DNA from 4 places in the Pseudoalteromonas fenneropenaei genome. Region 2 is predicted to be linked to each of the others. Evidence: predicted binding sites of a transcription regulator. Region 2 holds the regulator's gene; each other region holds the start of a gene.
What was found. The regulator sigma-54, encoded in region 2, starts transcription at its own class of promoters, with help from an activator protein. The targets are predictions, from matches to a motif close to GTTGGCACGNNNNTNGNNT.
Positions count from the first base shown of each region.

Region 1: the regulator sigma-54 is predicted to act here: its motif matches at 3,244-3,262, upstream of ACFOEE_RS05000 (FlgO family outer membrane protein).
Region 3: the regulator sigma-54 is predicted to act here: its motif matches at 2,278-2,296, upstream of flgJ (flagellar assembly peptidoglycan hydrolase FlgJ).
Region 4: the regulator sigma-54 is predicted to act here: its motif matches at 2,566-2,584, upstream of ACFOEE_RS04965 (LPP20 family lipoprotein).

Region 1 is NZ_JBHRSD010000010.1:180,344-185,226, reverse strand. It holds gene ACFOEE_RS05020 (sulfite exporter TauE/SafE family protein) at 1-538, shown strand, start outside; gene lgt (prolipoprotein diacylglyceryl transferase) at 548-1,351, shown strand; gene ACFOEE_RS05010 (thymidylate synthase) at 1,348-2,181, shown strand; gene galU (UTP--glucose-1-phosphate uridylyltransferase GalU) at 2,190-3,077, shown strand; gene ACFOEE_RS05000 (FlgO family outer membrane protein) at 3,293-3,901, shown strand; gene ACFOEE_RS04995 (FlgO family outer membrane protein) at 3,914-4,585, shown strand; gene ACFOEE_RS04990 (FlgO family outer membrane protein) at 4,587-4,883, shown strand, end outside.
Region 2 is NZ_JBHRSD010000017.1:133,973-138,855, reverse strand. It holds gene ACFOEE_RS10800 (KpsF/GutQ family sugar-phosphate isomerase) at 1-177, shown strand, start outside; gene kdsC (3-deoxy-manno-octulosonate-8-phosphatase KdsC) at 181-732, shown strand; gene lptC (LPS export ABC transporter periplasmic protein LptC) at 729-1,283, shown strand; gene lptA (lipopolysaccharide transport periplasmic protein LptA) at 1,273-1,800, shown strand; gene lptB (LPS export ABC transporter ATP-binding protein) at 1,797-2,522, shown strand; gene ACFOEE_RS10775 (RNA polymerase factor sigma-54) at 2,583-4,127, shown strand; gene hpf (ribosome hibernation promoting factor) at 4,156-4,443, shown strand; gene ptsN (PTS IIA-like nitrogen regulatory protein PtsN) at 4,445-4,883, shown strand, end outside.
Region 3 is NZ_JBHRSD010000010.1:162,735-167,617, reverse strand. It holds gene flgG (flagellar basal-body rod protein FlgG) at 1-394, shown strand, start outside; gene flgH (flagellar basal body L-ring protein FlgH) at 412-1,107, shown strand; gene ACFOEE_RS04900 (flagellar basal body P-ring protein FlgI) at 1,135-2,232, shown strand; gene flgJ (flagellar assembly peptidoglycan hydrolase FlgJ) at 2,333-3,313, shown strand; gene flgK (flagellar hook-associated protein FlgK) at 3,315-4,883, shown strand, end outside.
Region 4 is NZ_JBHRSD010000010.1:174,220-179,102, reverse strand. It holds gene ACFOEE_RS04985 (LysR family transcriptional regulator) at 1-78, shown strand, start outside; gene ACFOEE_RS04980 (hypothetical protein) at 195-1,019, shown strand; tRNA gene ACFOEE_RS04975 (tRNA-Arg) at 1,146-1,222, shown strand; gene ACFOEE_RS04970 (flagellar assembly protein FlgT) at 1,285-2,502, opposite strand; gene ACFOEE_RS04965 (LPP20 family lipoprotein) at 2,616-3,077, shown strand; gene flgN (flagellar export chaperone FlgN) at 3,365-3,793, opposite strand; gene flgM (flagellar biosynthesis anti-sigma factor FlgM) at 3,786-4,112, opposite strand; gene flgA (flagellar basal body P-ring formation chaperone FlgA) at 4,183-4,827, opposite strand.

The DNA of each region.
Region 1 (4,883 bases), on a different contig from region 2:
GGGCGGGGTCGCACTCGGCGCCTTGCTGAGTGGTTTTTTTGCCGCTTGGCTCCCAGAGCAAGCTGTGCGGATCATCTTTTGCGTGAGTGTGATTGCCATCGCGCTGCGGATGATTTTTAGCAAAAGTCATCAAGAACATCAAAAGCCATTACCATCGGGCGGCCTGCTTGGCGCAATCACTACCCTAATGGGAAGCTTGTCAGCAATGATAGGTATAGGTGGGGGCGCATTAATAGTACCGCTGCTGAGCCATTTTTCGGTAGATATGAAAAAGGCCATAGGCTGCGCCGCTGCTTGTGGCATCGTAATCGCGTTATTTGGCTCGGTTGGGTATGTATCTTCAGGTTGGCAGCATTTTGCGTGGCAAAATGGCTTTGCTGGGTTTGTGTATTTACCAGCTTTGTTTGGTATTATCGTCACTTCTTGGTTTATGGCGCCGTTAGGTGCAAAAGCAACGCAACATTGGCCTGTTAAAGTAATCAAGCGAATTTTTGCGGCTTTGTTGGTCGTGATAGCAATTAGAATGTTAATGAGTTAAGGAACAGTAATGGCTTGGCAATTTCCTGAAATTGATCCGGTGATCTTTTCGATAGGGCCTCTTAGCGTACGCTGGTATGGTCTGATGTATCTAATAGGGTTTGTTTTTGCGATGTGGTATGCCAATCGGGAAGCACAAAAACCAGGTTCCTCTTGGAGCAAAGAGCAAGTCAGCGATTTGCTGTTTTACGGCATGCTCGGGGTAATTTTAGGTGGCCGAGTGGGCTATGTACTGTTTTACCAGTTCCAGTATTTCCTAGAAAATCCGATGTATTTATTCCGAGTTGACCAGGGCGGCATGTCTTTTCATGGTGGGGCACTCGGGGTTATTTTAGCCATAGTGATTTTTGCTTGGCGTAATAATAAGAAGCTGCTACAAGTAGGGGATTTTGTCGTGCCTATGGTACCAGTTGGTCTCTTAGCGGGACGCATTGGTAACTTTATCAATGGCGAATTATGGGGCCGAGCAACTGATGTCCCTTGGGCTGTGGTATTTCCAACCGGAGGTCCGGTAGCACGTCACCCTTCGCAGCTTTATGAAGCATTTTTAGAAGGCTTAGTGCTACTGATTATATTGCTATGGTACAAACGTAAATCACCGCCAGCGGGTGCCTTAGCGGGTCTATTCTTACTTGGCTATGGGGTATTTCGCTTTACGGTTGAGTATTTCCGTGAGCCTGATGCTCACATTGGCTTATATGCTGGTATAATCTCGCAAGGACAAATTTTATCTTTACCTATGGTTGTGGCTGGGCTGGGACTGATGTTGTTTGCCTGCCGTCGACCTAAAGCTGCAGTTGAGCACAAAGCATGAAACAGTATTTAGAATTAATGCGCCATGTTAAAGAACATGGGACAAAAAAAGAAGACCGCACAGGTACTGGCACCATTAGCGTATTTGGTTACCAAATGCGCTTTAACCTGCAAGAAGGTTTTCCGCTAGTGACCACCAAAAAGTGTCACTTAAAGTCCATTATTCACGAATTACTGTGGTTCCTAAAAGGTGAGACCAATATCGCCTATTTACAGCAAAATGGTGTGAGTATTTGGAACGAATGGGCCACTGAAGACGGTGAGCTGGGGCCTGTGTACGGTGCGCAGTGGCGTTCTTGGCAAGGCGCAAACGGTGAAGTGGTAGATCAAATTGCTGAACTGATTGAACAAATCAAAACCAATCCTGATTCGCGGCGTTTAATCGTCAGTGCTTGGAATCCCGCTTTATTGCCGGATACTCGGTATTCACCGCGCGAAAATGCCGCTATGGGTAAGCAAGCGCTACCGCCTTGCCACACCTTATTCCAGTTTTATGTGCTAGATGGCAAACTATCGTGTCAGCTGTATCAACGCAGCGCAGATATTTTCCTTGGTGTGCCGTTTAATATTGCCAGCTACGCGCTGCTGACGATGATGATTGCGCAGGTTTGCGACCTAGAATATGGAGATTTTATCCATACTTTTGGCGACGCGCACTTGTATTTAAATCATTTAGAGCAAGTAGATGAGCAACTGTCACGGACCCCATTTGCCAAGCCAACGATGCGTATCAACCCAAATGTAAAGTCGATTTTTGATTTCACATTTGACGATTTTGAGTTGGTGGATTATCAAGCCCACCCTCACATTAAAGCCCCTGTGGCGATTTAGGAGAAATCATGAAAGCGGTGATCCCGGTTGCTGGATTAGGCACGCGTATGTTGCCTGCGACCAAAGCTATTCCCAAAGAAATGCTACCTATAGTCGATAGACCTTTGATCCAATACGTGGTCAATGAAGCGGTGGCTGCGGGAATAAAAGAAATCGTGTTAGTAACACATTCAAGTAAAAACTCGATTGAAAACCATTTTGATACCAGCTTTGAATTAGAAGCTACGCTAGAAAAGCGGGTAAAACGGCAACTTCTTGCCGAAGTACAAAATATTTGCCCTAAAGGGGTCACTATTATTCATGTTCGCCAAGGCGAAGCGAAAGGCTTGGGACATGCAATTAGTTGTGCTGCACCTATCATAGGTGACGAGCCTTTTGTGGTGATTTTGCCGGACGTTTTGATTGATGAAATGGCCAGTGACCTGAAAAAAGACAACTTAGCAGAAATGGTTGCGCGTTTTAAACAAACTGGCGCCAGCCAAATCATGGTTGAGCCGGTCGCACATCAAGACGTAGATAAGTTTGGTATTGCTGATATTGGCAATGTTGCGCTTAAACCAGGTGACAGTGCTGATTTGCAGTCTGTGGTGGAAAAGCCAGCGTTAGAAGATGCCCCATCAAACCTTGCTGTGGTGGGTCGTTATGTACTGAGCAAATCATTGTGGCCACTATTAGCAAAAACGCCTTTAGGTGCAGGTGGTGAAATTCAGTTAACTGACGCCATTGCGATGTTAATGCAGGAAGAACAAGTACAAGCCTATGCGATGAAAGGCAAAAGCCATGACTGTGGTAGTAAAATTGGGTATTTGTGCGCAAACGTTGAATATGCGTTGCGCCGACCTGAGTTTGCGGCGGATTTAAAAGCCCATCTCACCAACTTATTGCAAAAAATGTAAGACCAAAGGGCGCTCAAGTAGCGCCCTAACTTTTTCATTCCATACCTTGTGATTTGAAATTGCAGCAGTGTTGGCTGCGCTCCCTGAGCCCAATCAAAAATATATCTCTGTGTTACTTGCCAGCCTAGCTGCAACGCCAAGTCATATGGGGAACTTCCTTCTTAGTTTTGGCGCACTTCTTGCTTTCTATTTTGAAAAGTGACGAGAGTGGTGCTATGAATCAACCGCATTTCAAATGGCTTGCTTTGCTTGCAGTGTTAAGCTGCTTGCAGGCGTGCACAATTACTTCTGAGCCTGTAGCAAAGCGCGAGCCAACGGCGGTTGCAACTATGGCCGCTTACGATTTACACAGCTACGTCGGTGTATTGGCGGCCCAGCTCAGTGATCTAGCGGGTATGGTTAAAACCAGTGAGCGTATCGCTATCACCAGTTTTTATTTTACCTCAGGTGTAGATAAAGCGTTGGCAACAGGTATGGGGCAGGGCTTAAGCCAGCAGATTCAGGAAAGTTTAATGACCTATTTTGCGCAAATGGGCTATCAAACGACCGAATATCGACTTGAGAACGCTATTGTTTTGCATCCCTCAGCCGATAGTATTCTTACTCGTGACGTGACGCAATTGCGGGCCCGTCAAAATATCGGCTTTGTCATCACTGGGACTTTGACTGAACAACAGCACGCCTATGTGGTCAATGCTAGACTAGTTAATTTGCATGATGGCTTGGTGATGTCAGCGGCCACCACTGAGATCCCAAAAAACGTAATGTGGAGCAGTGAACGCGTACAAATGCGTGAAGGCACCATCTACCGAACAGAATATTAAGCGGAGAATGTAATGAAACACGTGATGACAACGATTGCACTGGCGCTGGTGGTTTCTGGTTGTACCGCATTACAGGGTAATAATCAGCTGACATCTGGTGCACAATCACCTGGTTTTGTTGATGGTGTGCGCGATGTTGCGGCGCCTAATAATAACTTTCAGTCGTTGGCGGTTAAGCAGCAAGCGCAGCAAGTGAATAGCGTTTATTCAGGTAAAAACATTAATCACTATATTCGCGCAGTGATGCAAGACCTAGTGACCAACCTGCAATATGTCAATCAAAAGACCCCAATTGCAGTGGCGAGTTTTGTCTATTTAGATGCGGATTTTAACAGTACCACGTTACTGGGTAATCAAATTGCGGAAGGGTTTGTCCACGAGCTACATCAATTTGGTATTCCTGTAATTGACTTTAAAACCACAGATTTTATGCGTATTACGCCGCAGGGCGATTTTGTGTTTTCGCGAGATTATCTTGAACTATCACAAGATATGCCATTTCAATATGTTATGGCTGGCACCTTAGTGAATCACACCGATGGTGTGCTGGTCAATGCGCGTGTGGTGGGGATCAATAGCAAAGCTGTGGTGGGCACAGCGCAGGGATTTATTCCGCAAAAAGTGATTGATGAGCTGAACAGCAAAGATGAACTGGACGGCGTGACCTTAAAGCGGGGAATGTAATATGAAGCAGCTGAGTCTAGGTGTGGTTGCCTTGTTGTTATCTGGCTGTTTGACTACAGTCAATATTGACAACCAACATACCGCGCCGCAAGTGATGAATAACGCGCCTGCACCAATGCTAAACCAGCAGCTGGTGGAGCCGGAGGCCGAGCCGCCTGCCCAGTACACCTTTACACCTAGAAAACATCATAAGCAATTAAATGATTATATTGAGCAACTGGCGTTAACCTTGTCTGATTCGATAGCCGCGAGTAACGACCCCACTATCGCAGTGACCTCGTTCGTGGAGCTTAATCAG
Region 2 (4,883 bases):
TCTATTGCTACTGTTATGACACAAAAGTGCACCACCGCCAAAGCCAATATGCTCGCGGCTGAAGCGCTCAATATCATGGAAAAGAAACGTATCAATGGTTTGATTGTGGTCGATGATAGTAATAAGCCGATTGGTGCATTAAACACTCAAGATTTACTGCGCGCGGGAGTATTGTAAGCAATGCAATTTGCAGATTTATACCAAGCCATTTCTAGCAACGTAGAGCAGCGCGCCAAAGCCATTAAATTACTTATTTGTGATATTGATGGCGTATTTTCCGATGGCCGTATCTACCTAGGCAACCAAGGTGAAGAGTTAAAAGCCTTTAATACTAAAGATGGTTTTGGCGTGAAAGCGCTTATCAATGCAGGAATTGAAGTCGCAGTGATCACTGGGCGACATTCACAAATTGTTCAGCAGCGCATGACTAGTTTAACGGTGAAGTATATTTTTCAAGGGCAGGAAGACAAGTTGCAAGCTTATGAGCAGTTAAAAACGCAACTTCAGCTTGAGGATGACGAAATTGCCTATATTGGCGATGATGCTCCGGATCTGCCCGTAATGATGCGCGTGGGTTTCGCCGTTGCTACATTCGATGCCCACCCGCTGGTGCTGCGTCATGCCCATTATCGTACCTTGTTGCCAGGCGGTTTTGGCGCAGTGCGAGAGTTAACAGATTTATTGCTGTTGGCCCAAGGTCACAGCTTAGGGTTTACAGGTAGCAGCTCATGACACATGCACGGGCGCTGTTACTGGTTTTCTTTATCGCTATCATGGCTTGGTTGTGGTATCCGTACCTCAACAGCAATATAGTGGCCAGCAAACCAGAAAACGAATTGTTAGTTACGCCTGACTACATCGCCATGGATTTGCAGCAATCTGCCTATAATAAAATTGGCAAATTGAGCCACTCAGTAAAAGCGCAAAAAGTAGAAATGTACCAAGGGCTGGGGTTTTCACACTTCCAGTATCCCATTTTTACAATTTATAACCAGCAGCAAAGTTGGCAACTTACCGCCAATGAAGCAACGTTATATGAAAATAATACTCTGATACTTGAAGGCAATGTTGTTGCCACCAATCAAGGAGAAGCCAGTATGGTTGAGAAAATCACTGCGGCTCATATCCGTGTGGACATCAACAACAAGACGTTGCTTTCGGAACAACCTGTGGTGATCAGCGGCCCTAACCTAACAATAACAGGTAAAGGCTTACATGCAGATTTAAACACAGATATTATTGAACTGAATAATCACACGCGAACTACATATTATGACCAATAAGTTGCTCATCAGCGGCGTCGCTCTACTGTTAAGTTATGCGGCCATTGCCAATACAACCACCACAGAGCCTGTATTTATCGCTTCGGGCAAGCAACAAGCTCAACTTAAATCCAACATAGGTATTTTTGAGGAGAATGTCGAGATTGTGCATGGTAGTCGTAAAATTAGTGCCGACCGGCTCGAAGTTCACCGTCGTGAAGAGCTAGGAGAAAATTCTGAGCTGTTGGTTGCCACCGGAAACCCCGCGCGTTTTCAAGAACAGCAAAGTGACGGCAGTGTGATCAGCGCTTCAGCGCAAGAAGTCCGCTACGACGTTGCCAATCGTACTCTTACTATCAGTGGTAATGCAGAAATCATGCAGGCTGGGCAAAAAATCAATGCCGATGTGATTGTTTACGACATGGCTAAGCAACTGATTAATGCTGAGCGCAGCAGCAATAGCAAAGGTCAGGTAAAGACTATTTTAGTGCCTGAGCAAAAAGATAAGAAGCAAAACAAGGAGCAAGGTAAACCGTGAGTGTGTTAACTGCAAATTGTTTAGCAAAAAGCTACAAGGGCCGCGAGGTTGTTAAAAACGTCGGATTAAGCATTGAAGCGGGCAGCATAGTCGGCTTACTTGGCCCAAATGGCGCGGGTAAAACCACTACCTTTTATATGATTGTAGGGCTTGTGCCAAGCGATAAAGGCTCAATCCATATTGATGAACAAGACATCACGCTGCTGCCAATGCATAGCCGCGCTCGCCTTGGGATTGGTTACCTACCGCAAGAATCTTCTATTTTTAGGAAGTTAACGGTTTACCAAAACCTGATGGCGATTTTAGAAACACGCAAATCGCTGAAACGCAATCAACGCGAACAGATCCTCGATGAACTATTAGATGAGTTTAATATTCAACATATTAGAGATAGTTTAGGGATGGCTTTATCGGGTGGTGAGCGTCGCCGAGTGGAAATTGCTCGCGCTTTAGCCGCAAATCCAAAATTTATTCTCTTAGATGAGCCTTTTGCTGGCGTTGATCCGATTTCAGTGTTAGATATAAAGAAAATAATCGAGCACTTAAAGAATCGCGGTATTGGAGTGCTGATCACAGATCATAACGTGCGCGAAACCCTTGATGTCTGTGAGAAGGCATATATTGTTTCGCATGGTGAACTAATCGCCGCTGGCACTCCCGAACACGTACTCGCAGATCAAACTGTGCGCGACGTCTACCTAGGCGAACAATTCAGGCTATAGTTTTTGTAGTACAGTCGCCTATTTGAATTGAACACTTAGAAAAAGGATTGTTAGAGATACATGAGGCAATCATTACAGCTGCGCATGGGCCAGCAACTCACAATGACGCCACAGTTACAACAAGCTATCCGCTTGCTGCAGCTCAGTACGTTGGATCTCCAGCAAGAAATCCAAGAGGCGCTCGACAGCAATCCACTCTTAGAAGTGGATGAGCAAGATAGTGACGCAGAAACCGGTTCAGCTGACAACGACTTTGATTTTAGCGTCTCGAGTAGCAGTGGTGAAGAGCAAAACAATGAATTTGAAGGCAACGATTTCGAAGCAGGCAATGACTTTGAAGAATCGGTCAGCGATTATGAAATGGAAGCTGGTGATGCACTCAATAAGGATACTGTCAGCGACGAATTAGCGATGGATGTCACTTGGGACGAATATATGAGCGCAGCGCCCAGCAGTGGCTCTGGTGCTATGAGTGACGAAGACACCGTCTACCAAGGTGAAACCACCGAAACCTTACACGAATACTTGATGTGGCAATTGGAGCTCACGCCGTTTAGCCCCACCGATCGCGCCATTGCCGTGGCAATTGTCGAAGCCGTTGATGAGTCAGGTATGCTGACGGTTAGCACTGAAGACATTATGCACAGCCTTAATGAGGGTAGTGAAGAAGCTGAACCGATTGAGCTGGACGAGGTAGAAGCCGTCCTTAAACGTGTACAACTTTTTGATCCGATTGGAATTGCCGCACGCAGCTTGCAGGAATGCTTGTGCATTCAACTCAATCAATATGACCCAACTACACCTTGGCTGAGCGAAACCAAACAGATCCTCAACGAACATATTGAGCTTTTAGCCAGTCGCGACTATCGCACTTTGATGAAAAAGACTAAGCTAAAGGAAGATGAGCTAAAAGAAGTCATGACGCTCATTCACAGTTTAAGCCCAAAACCAGCTGCAACCGTGATCCACGAAGAACCAGAATACGTGATCCCAGATGTGTCGGTCAAAAAAGTCAAAGGTCGTTGGGTAGTTGAACTGAATCCAGATTGTATGCCGAAAATTCGTGTTAACGATCAATATGCCGCGATGAGCCGCTCGGTGCGCTCATCAAGCGATAGTCAGTTTATTCGCTCCCATTTACAGGAAGCGAAGTGGTTTATAAAAAGTTTGGAAAGCCGCAACGAAACCTTGCTAAAAGTGGCTAACTGTATTGTGAAGCAACAGCAGGCATTTTTTGAACATGGCCCAGAGGCAATGCGTCCTATGGTGCTAAATGATGTGGCTGAAATGGTGGAAATGCATGAATCTACCATTTCTCGGGTTACCACCCAGAAGTATATGCACACCCCGCGTGGCATTTTTGAGCTGAAATATTTCTTCTCAAGCCATGTAAGTACTGAAAACGGAGGTGAGTGCTCGTCAACAGCAATTCGGGCGCTCATTAAAAAGCTAATCGCCGCGGAAAAACCTACTAAGCCATTGAGCGACAGTAAAATCGCGGATATATTAGCGGAACAAGGAATTCAAGTGGCGAGACGCACTATTGCAAAATATCGTGAGTCTCTGGCTATACCACCGTCAAATCAGCGCAAGAGCCTGATCTGAGACGTAAAACAAAGAAGGAAGAATGCTTATGCAACTAAATCTAACTGGTCGTCACGTTGAAATTACCGATTCACTCAGGGATTATGTCACCAACAAGTTTGCGAAGCTGGAGCGACATTTCGATCATATCAACAATGTACATGTTATCCTTGATGTAGAAAAATTGATCCATAAAGCGGAAGCAAGCCTTCATGTGAATGGCGGAGAGTTATTTGCTTCGACAGAGCATCAAGACATGTATGCGGCCATCGATTTGTTATTAGATAAGTTAGATAGGCAAGTCATAAAACATAAAGAAAAGATGATCCGACACTAAAATGAAACTAAGTGCATTAATTTCAAAGGACTGCAGCAAAGCTGCAGTCCTTTTTAGTAGCAAAAAACGCATTCTCGAATACATCAGTGAACTGGCCCACCAACAGCTTCCCGACCTTGATCAACATGATATCCTCGACGCTTTATTAGCCCGTGAAAAACTCGGTAGTACTGGCATTGGTAAAGGCGTTGCACTGCCACATGGTCGTATGGCCGCAGTCGATAAAGTGCTAGTGATGGTCTTGGTTAATCAAGAAGCCATTGATTACGATGCCATCGACAATCGCCCCGTCGATATTTTCGTGGCACTCATCGTACCTGAGGGCGATAATCAAACTCATTTGCAGACCTTAGCCGCAATCGCTGATAAACTGAGGGACAAAGAATTTTGTCGTATGTTGCGTCAGGCGCAAAGTGACGAACAACTCTTTGAAATATTGT
Region 3 (4,883 bases), on a different contig from region 2:
TTCTGGTTATCCAGTACAACCAGAAATGAATATTCCAGATGACGCGCAGTCAATTACCATTTCTCGCGATGGTGAAGTCTCAGTGCGTATTACCGGTCAAGCGGAAAACGTGGTCGTTGGTCAGCTAGTCATAAGCGACTTTATTAACCCATCAGGTCTTGAGCCTATGGGTCAAAACCTCTACACCGAAACCGCGGTAAGTGGCGCACCGGTGCAAGGTAACCCAGGTGCGGAAGGGCTAGGCTCGGTCGTACAAGGTGCGTTGGAAACGTCTAACGTGAATGTGACCGAAGAATTAGTTAACTTGATTGAAACGCAGCGGATCTACGAAATGAATTCGAAAGTTATTTCGTCTGTCGACCAAATGCTTAGCTACATCAATCAACAACTTTAAGGCATTAGGGGGCTAGTATGACACGTTCATCAATCACTCAGCTTATTACTTTGACCATGCTGCTGTCTTTGACAGGCTGCGTGTCAACTCAAAACACCACTGTGTTGCAGGACGACCCATACTACGCTCCGGTCTTCCCTGAAGAGCAGAATGAGCAAATGGTAGCGACAGGCAGTTTGTTTAATGCGAACTACGCTAACGATTTATATTCTGATCGTAAAGCGCTGCGCACTGGTGACATCATTACGGTCGTACTTCGTGAAACGACCCAAGCCTCAAAAGCCGCCAATAATGAGGCGACTAAGTCAACCGATGCTAGTCTTGATCCTGTTATAGGTCTTGGTGGTAATGCGGTAAATATTGGCAGTGAAAGTCTCCAGTTTGGGATGTCAGCATCCAATGCGTTTAAAGGCGATGCCAAAACAGCCCAATCTAATAGTCTGTTTGGCAATATATCGGTCAACGTGGTTCGAGTCTTGCCGAATGGTAACTTAGTGATCCGCGGCGAAAAGTGGCTGACACTGAATACAGGTGAAGAATTTATCCGCCTTGAAGGTTTAGTCAGACCTACGGATGTTGCATCGGACAACACTGTACAGTCTAACCGCATAGCGAACGCCCGTATTCAATATTCAGGTAAAGGGCAAACCCAAGAAGCACAAGCACCGGGTTGGTTGGCAAGATTCTTCTTAAGCACTTTGATGCCGTTTTAAGATAAAGATAGGTGGGTGGGGAAGCATATGTTAAATAAATTCATTCAGGCGACGTTACTAGCGGTATTATGCCTAAGCACCACTGCGTATGCTGAACGCATCAAAGATGTCAGTATGATAGAAGGGGTGCGTTCAAACCAATTGGTCGGCTACGGTCTTGTGGTTGGTTTACCTGGCACAGGTGAGCAAAGTCGTTTTACCGAGCAAAGTTTTAAAGCCATGCTGAACGGCTTTGGCATAGGTTTACCGGATAATCTTAAGCCTAAAATCAAAAATGTCGCGGCTGTTGCCGTGCATGCGGAATTACCGCCCTTTGTAAAGCCAGGCCAAACTATTGACGTTACAGTGTCTTCAATCGGTAGCGCAGGTAGTCTGCGTGGTGGCACATTGTTGCAAACTTTCCTTAAAGGCGTGGACGGCAATGTCTATGCGATTGCTCAAGGGAGTCTTGTGGTTGGCGGCTTAGGCGCCGAAGGTGCTGACGGAAGTCGAGTTATCGTTAATACGCCAACCGTAGGTCGTATTGCCAACGGTGGTATGGTTGAACGAGCGGTTAAAAGCCCATTTACCCAAGGCGACTATATTACCTTTAACTTGAATCGCCCTGATTTCACGACGGCCAAACGTTTAGCACAAACGATTAATGATTTGGTCGGCCCAGATAGTGCCAAACCTATGGATGCGGCATCAGTCCGTGTAATCGCACCGCGCGACCCATCACAGCGGGTAGCGTATTTATCAACGCTGGAAAATCTTGAATTTAAGCCAGCGGATACCTCAGCAAAAATCATTGTTAATTCACGTACTGGTACTATCGTGATAGGTAAAGACGTGAAGTTGCAACCAGCGGCCATCACCCATGGTGGTCTAACCGTGACCATTGCAGAGCAGCAAAACGTGTCTCAACCTCTGGCTTTGTCTGAAGGCGAAACAACCGTGACTAGACAAAGTATCATTGACGTTAACCAAGATGATTCACGTGCGTTTGTGTTCAACCCAGGGGTGAACTTAGATGACTTAGTCCGTGCCATAAATGAAGTGGGTGCGGCTCCAGGCGACTTAATGGCTATCCTTGAGGCTCTTAAAGAAGCTGGGGCAATTAGCGGACAATTGGTTATTATTTAATAACTTACACTACACTCTTGGAAACCCCACAAGGTGGGGTTTTTTGTTGGCCTGAAAATTGCTTTAACCAAGTTATGTATATTAATGCGCCAATTTTCCGATGGACTTAAAACCGCTTGAAAATCAAAACGTCTTTGACCTTGGCAGTCTCAACGACTTGCGTCAGAAAGCACTGACTGCAAGACCTGGGCAAGAAGGTGATGAAGCGTTACGCAAAGCTGCACAGCAGTTTGAAGCGATTTTTACCCAAATGCTGCTGAAAAGCATGCGTGAAGCCAACGCTGCGTTTGAGGATAAAGACAGCCCGTTTAATTCCAGCGGTGTGAAGTTCTTTCAGGAAATGCATGACCAACAATTGGCTAGTGATTTGTCTAGTAAAGGCAGCTTAGGTCTTGCGGATCTGATTGTTCAGCAACTTGCACCTAATGGCAAAGACTACAAACCAGCCAGTGTGCTGCGTAGTGACGCCGAATTACCCAATGCAAAAACGTTACAACGTCAAAAGCCTGACAGTATGCCAAGTATGCAAACTGTGGTTGCAGCAGCAGAGGCGAGCGCGCCAGCTATGGCTAAACCTGCTGACTTTAACACGCCAGAAAGTTTTATCGAGCAAGTGTGGCACTACGCGAAAGATGCGGCGAAGAAGATAGGTTTAAACCCTGCGGTGATGGTAGCGCAAGCAGCGCTTGAAACGGGGTGGGGTAAGCATGTTATCCAAAAAGCGGATGGCTCAAGCTCTAACAACTTATTCAACATTAAATCTGACTCAAGTTGGCAAGGTGATAAAGCACAAAAGCAAACGCTCGAATTTGAGCAAGGTTTACCTGTCAAAAAACAAGCGCATTTCCGCGCTTATGACTCAATTAAAGACAGTGTGGAAGATTTCGTCGACTTTTTACAAAGTAACCCACGTTATCAACAAGCGCTGGAAAATACGCATAAGCCTGAGTCGTTTTTAGATGCGTTACAACAAGCCGGTTATGCGACCGATCCGAATTATGCCACTAAGATCAAAAACGTTTTAATGCGTGGTGAGTTTAAAGAAATGCTAGGTGGTATTGTGCGTCGAGGAGTGAACTAAGATGTCATATGATTTACTCAATATTGGTGCGTCTGGGATCAGGGCTAACAGCCAATTATTACAAACTACCAGTAAAAACATCTCGAACCTGAACACTCAGGGCTATGTTCGTGAGCGCACTGAATATAGCACTATGATTGGCGACCAACTTGGTCGTGGCGAAACAGTACGCTTGATCAATGAGTTTGCTGTTAAGCAGCTCAATCGTGACCTTGCCAATAAAACCTACTATGACCAATTCGTCAGCGAAGCATCAAGAGTCGATAATCTATTTGCCGAAGATTCGAGTTCTTTGTCTACCAGCATCAACAAATTGTTTAATCATTTGCAAGAGGCCATGAACCAGCCTGCATCATCAGTTAATCGAGGCTTGTTTTTTACTGGCGCGCAAAACCTAGTTGACCAAATGGACAGACTGTCAGGGATTGTGCTTGATCAAAAAAACACCGTAAATGAGCAATTAGCGATATTCTCTGAAGAGGCTAATAGCCTTATTAAGAATATTTCGGATCTCAATAATAAAATCACCACTTTTCAGAGCCCACAAGCCCAGCAAGCGAATAGTGCGGTTTATAACGAGCGCGACTTGGCGATTAAAAAACTTGCAGAGCTAGTGGATATTGAAACCTTAGATGGCAGTAATGGGCAAAAGTTGGTTTTTTTAGGTACAGGGCAATCTTTAGTCATGGAAGAAGGGGCGTTTAATCTCTTCTCAACCAATGGCGACCCTGATCCAAACTTCAAAGAATTAACCTTAGATGTCAGCGGTGCGCAAGCGGTTGCCCTAGAACTCAATCCAGCAAACCTTAAAGGTAAAATTGGTGGCTTGTTAGCGTTTCGAGATGAAATACTGATCCCTGCACAAAATCAGCTAGGGCAAATGGCGATTTCTATTGCTGATGCTTTTAACCAGCAAAACCATTTGGGTCTAGATCTAGATGGCAACTTAGGTGGCGACCTATTTAACATCCCAACGGTCGGTGCTTATGCGTATAAAGCGAATACGGGCAGTGCAACTATCTCAGCGACTTTGGAAGCCGGTGAAGGGAAGAAGATCCCAGCCAATGACTTTTTGATTGAATATGTCAATGCAACGCAAGTCTCGGTAACTGCGTTGGATAATCGTGGCAATCCAGTTGGTAATGCACAAACATTTAATATCGGTGCGCCACCAAGCACAATTAACTCAGCTAATTTAGCGGCGCCATCAACCGATGCATTCGGCTTAGAACTCAATATCAGTGCAGGTGGTGCGGTTGGCGATAAATTCTTAGTAAAACTCAACAGTGAAGCCGCTGGGAATTTGTCGCTTGCGACTACCCGTGCTGAGCATTTAGCGCTTGCCTCACCGGTTCGTGCCAGCTCAGCGGCCGGTAACACCAGTTCAGCTTCGTTGACAACGGGTACAGTAACTAACACCGGAACGGGTAGTAATTTCTCAGGTACGCCACCGACGTTTACGGATGGACCTATCACGATTACTAAAACAGCTAACGCTAATGAATACACAATCTCAGATGCATCTGGCAGCGTGACATTTACTACCTCAGGTAATAGCAAAAATATCTTG
Region 4 (4,883 bases), on a different contig from region 2:
GATGGCGACCGCTTAGGACCTGCTGCTCGCGCATTTTTGGGCGAGCTGAGATATCAATGTATGCAATTTTTTGATTGATGTACTTGCAAGTCAAGTTGCATGGATTAGCCTTAATACTTTGCTTACATGCAGCGTAGTGTGATAACTATAGAGCTGGCTGAGAAAGTAATTCTGTTCCATGAAAAGGATATTGTGTGAGTCGTTGTTTATCCCATTGCATGTTAATTGCTGCTTTTTTATTGAGCGGTGCTGCGTATGCAGTTCCAACTAAAATAAAAATTTATCACAATCCATCCGTAGGTGTACAAACAGAGGCTTTAGTTTTCGAAGCAGTGCGCAATTTGCTGCCACAATATTCACTTTTTGAAGAGGAAGCCAGTGTTGATAGGGCGCTTAAAAATGTGCAGCAAAAAGATGGTTTGTGTGTGCGCAATTTACTTAAGAATAAAGAAAGAAGCGAATACCTCCTTTTTTCCGAACCCCTGACGTATTTTCTTGGGCTTAATGTCTACGCATCGCCCAAATTAATTGATACCCAAACACACACATTTGCTTCGCTGCAAGAACTATTTGCTAAGCAGCCAAATTGGGTATTGGGAGTGGAAAAAGAACGTTCTTATGGTGATGCAATTGATAATTTGATCCGCACGCTGCCAGCAAAACAACTTTATCGCAAAGACGGAAGTGAAAACGAAGCCCAAATGCATGCCATGTTAGTGGCTAACCGCATTGATATTCTCTTTGAGTATCCTTCAGTTATTGCGTATCACAATAGTTTTAAAGCACTTCTCAGAGAAAATCAGCCTATCGCTCTGGCAGTTACAGAGATAAGTCCGCTTGCTTCTGGGCGGATCGCATGTATTGATACACCTGAGACTCGGGCGTTTCTGGACGATTTTAATACGCAACTGAAACAGCTTTATAATACATCGCAATTTATGGAGTGGCACCTCAATTACATATCGCCAAGTTTACATGCTCAGTTTCAACACGCATTTTCGTTGCTAAAAAGCAATTAATCCTACCTAGAATGCGATTTTGACTAGCGGAAAAGCTACGTCAGTACATTGATTTTTATGCCCATTTTTAAAGTGAGGTATGGAAAAAAGCGGTGAACATTGATATTTTAAGGGGCGATGGTTTAAGTCCCCGTGGCACAGCTGGATAGCGCAATCCCCTCCTAAGGGATAGGTCGCAGGTTCGAATCCTGCCGGGGACGCCAGCTTAATTCAATATGGTTTGCCTGGGCATAGCCAACATAAGCTTACGTTACTGCTCCTGCGATTAAAGATTAAATTCATCACCTTCTGGGGTGTTAATCAACACAATATCGTTGAGTTGAATATTACTCAGCGGGCGCTTGTCGATATTGACCGCAATCGCACTTTGCTGATTCACTTGTGTAACGCGCAGTTGGGTTAGGGTATTGACGCCATGAGTATAGCGGCCGCCAAACTGGTCGGTGAGGTCATTACGGTGTGCAATGGTCAATAGTTGACCCTCATTGATGCCATGAATGCGACCTAAATTCAGCACGATTTTGTCGCTATCTAGATGTAAAATCTTGCCTTTGGTTGGTAAACATTGCACTGCCGCTGAAAGGTCGTAGCTGACTTTATTGAACATCTCTTGCACTTTCTCACCATAATCACTACGCCAAAAACGGTTGCTGTTGACGTCGATGATATCGGTTTTAGCAAATGGCCAATTTCCTTCAGTGACGTAGTTTTGTTGCCAGAGTGGCTCCATAGTGAGCGCATCATATAACGCAAAATTGGCCTTAAAACTGCGCTTATAGGAGTCATTTTGCCAAAACGCGTAATCACTATTTTGTTTATCGCCCGCTGCGATATCGGTGATTTGGCTCAGCAGTACATATTGACTATTGCTGCGTGCTGCTATTTCTTCGATAAGTCCGCCATTGTAGTCAAACTGCTGACTGAAAAAGGCACTGACATTAATTGGTTGTGCTAGATAGGGCACGGGTCGTACAGCCATATTACGACCTTGTAAGGTATCATAAAGGCGTCTAGATGCTGCTTCTGGAATGTCAAAAATTTGTCCCATCCGCGCTTGTTGGGGCCTTACAAGTTGACTGCGTGTAACCGCAATTTGCTTATTAAATAGCGATTGTTTGCACTGGTTGTGAGTTGCAAAAATATCAAGATGCAGTGTCACGGAAAACTGGCCAGATTCTTGGCGCTCTTCAATTAGGCTGATTTGTTGAATTTCGCCGTGAGATTTGATTTTTAACTGATCTTGCGCCAAAACACCGTCAGCCACAGTTTGAATACTGCTTACAGAGGCCCCGGAGAAGATCAGCGCCTGACGAATGGCGTCTTTTACTGCGGCAGAGCGGGCTTTTGCGATATCACCATCATCAATAGTGGCGTATCCTGTCGATTCAAACCACTCAGCATTGGCTGTTTGGCACACCAAGAGCGCCAGTAAAGCGAATGAAGTTCGACAGCCGCGAGTGGTTTTCAAAGAAGGTGCCTGCATAGCAAATCTCTCGTCATGTTAGTGCATTTTAGCATGATTAAAGCAAAGCGTGTGCCACTGTTTATTGGCATAGCGTTTGCTTAATTAAATCAAGTTAGATTGGGAGCATCCTCATGGTAAAGTTTAGACTTATTTCACTGTTGGCACTGGGACTATTGTCGACGGCTTGTAGCTCAGTGTTTGACAAACACGTTGAATACAGTGTTGTTGAGCCAGATACTTACCCTGTGCTGCGTGCAGTTGGTTATGCGCCTTTAAAAGCGCAGCCAGGAGACTCAGAGACTGAGCGGATGTTAATGGCAATCAAAGCGTCCAAGATTGAAGCGTATCGGGAGCTTGCAGAGCAAGTGTACGGGCAAAAGCTAGGTTCAAATTTGACTGTGAAAGGTGCAGTGACACAAAACGATGTATTGCGAGGTCAAGTGCAAGGCATGATCCGAGGTGCCAAGGTAGTGAAAAGCTACGCAGTGGGTGATGTTTACACCACAGAGCTGGAACTCGACATGAAACGCGTATTTGACCTGTACATTACTGAGATAAAACCACGTAAAGTAAAACGTGTGACTTATTATTAACTGTGCTATTAGACGTCAGTGAATGTGTTGGCATTGCGTAAGTCAATTAGTAAATAGAATACGTGAGTGTCTTGAGAGCAGCGTTTTATTATTCTGTAAGTTTAAACTGCCATTATGAAAAAAGGAGCCTTGGCTCCTTTTTGCGTATTCAAGTATTAGGTGTTTGCGGCACTATTGATCAATATTGCGGTATTGCGGTATTGCGGTTGGTGTGCATATGACGGTAAATAATGCGCCAAGGAGTGAGTTCAATCTGGGTAAATTGCACTGCGATTTTACATTCTGCTTTAAGCTTTTAAATTTCGTACTAGGCCACTTTCACCGGTAACTACACTGCCACCTTGGTCATAAGTGACAGAAGTCGGTGCACCGATCAAAATCGACTTGAGCTGCTGAACACTCAAATGAGCCTGTCGTGCGGCATGAGCGTTGACTTCATTTTTTTGCTGGCAATCAGCTAACTTTTTGCGGATAGCCGCAATACTTGCCGTGATCTCTTCACTGTTAAGTACCTCAGCAGAAAACGCTGCTATTTCTTTATCTAAGCGTTGAATCGCATTTAACAAGTTGAGTTTATTACGTGCTAAGTCCTTTAAGCCATCACCGTTACGAGAGGCTAAGCTATTAAGCTCCTCATCCAGTAACAGCGCTAATTCATCAAGCTGCTCTGCCTGTTGATTTAGCTTGTGGGCACAAAGGACTTTTGGATCAGCCATACAAATTAAACTCAAAGGCCGCGATGTTCTTCGCTAACTTTTCAGAATCTATCTGGTATTTGCCTTCGCTGATGGCTTTTTTCAGCTCTTCCACTTTTTTACTGTCAAAGCCTGAAGACTGCTGCGCTTTTTCGTGTACAGTTTTCAGTTGTTGTGCTTGTGGCGTCAGGCTTACAGAATCACTTGCCGCTTTTGGCGTGGCAGGCGTTTGTGGTGCGCTACTACGATTCGCTTCCTGACGTTGTAAGTCTAACTTTTGCTGCTTGGCATTATTGAGCACACCCGTGCCGGATTGCCCATTGTTGATATGATTGACCATGATATTAAAATCCAGATTACCCAGCTTAACTTTGATATCGGCTGCCACTTGCGATACTTTAGCAAATTTTTTATAAATTCACCTCAACAGATTCCACTCCTGTGACTCGTGCTCGCAAGGTCTTGCCAGAACGTGCATTTTTGACCGATACCAACTCGCCTAGGTTTCCGTCTTCTAACGCTATCCCTGTGGTTTTAATGCTCAGAGTAGCCTGATTTGCTTCAATTGTCACGTTGTCACCTTTGCATACCATGCATATTTGCGACGTGGCGATGGCAATACCTTCTGAAATCGTTCTTTTACTGCGACTGCCAACTAAAGGCTCTACATTGTCAAAATAGCTGGCGCGGGCAAATTGTTTTGGTTTATACACCAGTTCAAGCACATCACGGGTGATGAGCTCACCGCGCGCCAAACTTTTATTGGCAATCACCATAGGAACTAATTCTTCAATGCGAACGTGGACATATTGAGTCCAATTTATTGTATCTGGGCACTTAAGTTGCACTGTAACCTGCCGATTAAAAGGAGGTGCACTCGGCGTTGATAATTCCAGTGGTGCTTCGCAAGATTTTTCGACATTGCGCAGTTCAAGCGGCAAAGCACGTATTTCGATACGTAGATTTGGGTCCTCAATGAGCTGATTGGCGATGAATTGTTCAGCCTCTTGCTCAAGCGCTTCTGGTCTATAGGTTTTCGCGTAACCTTGTGTCATTATTGAAAAACCCGCAAAAAAATAAATTAACTGCGGCCATCCGGATTTTTTTAACA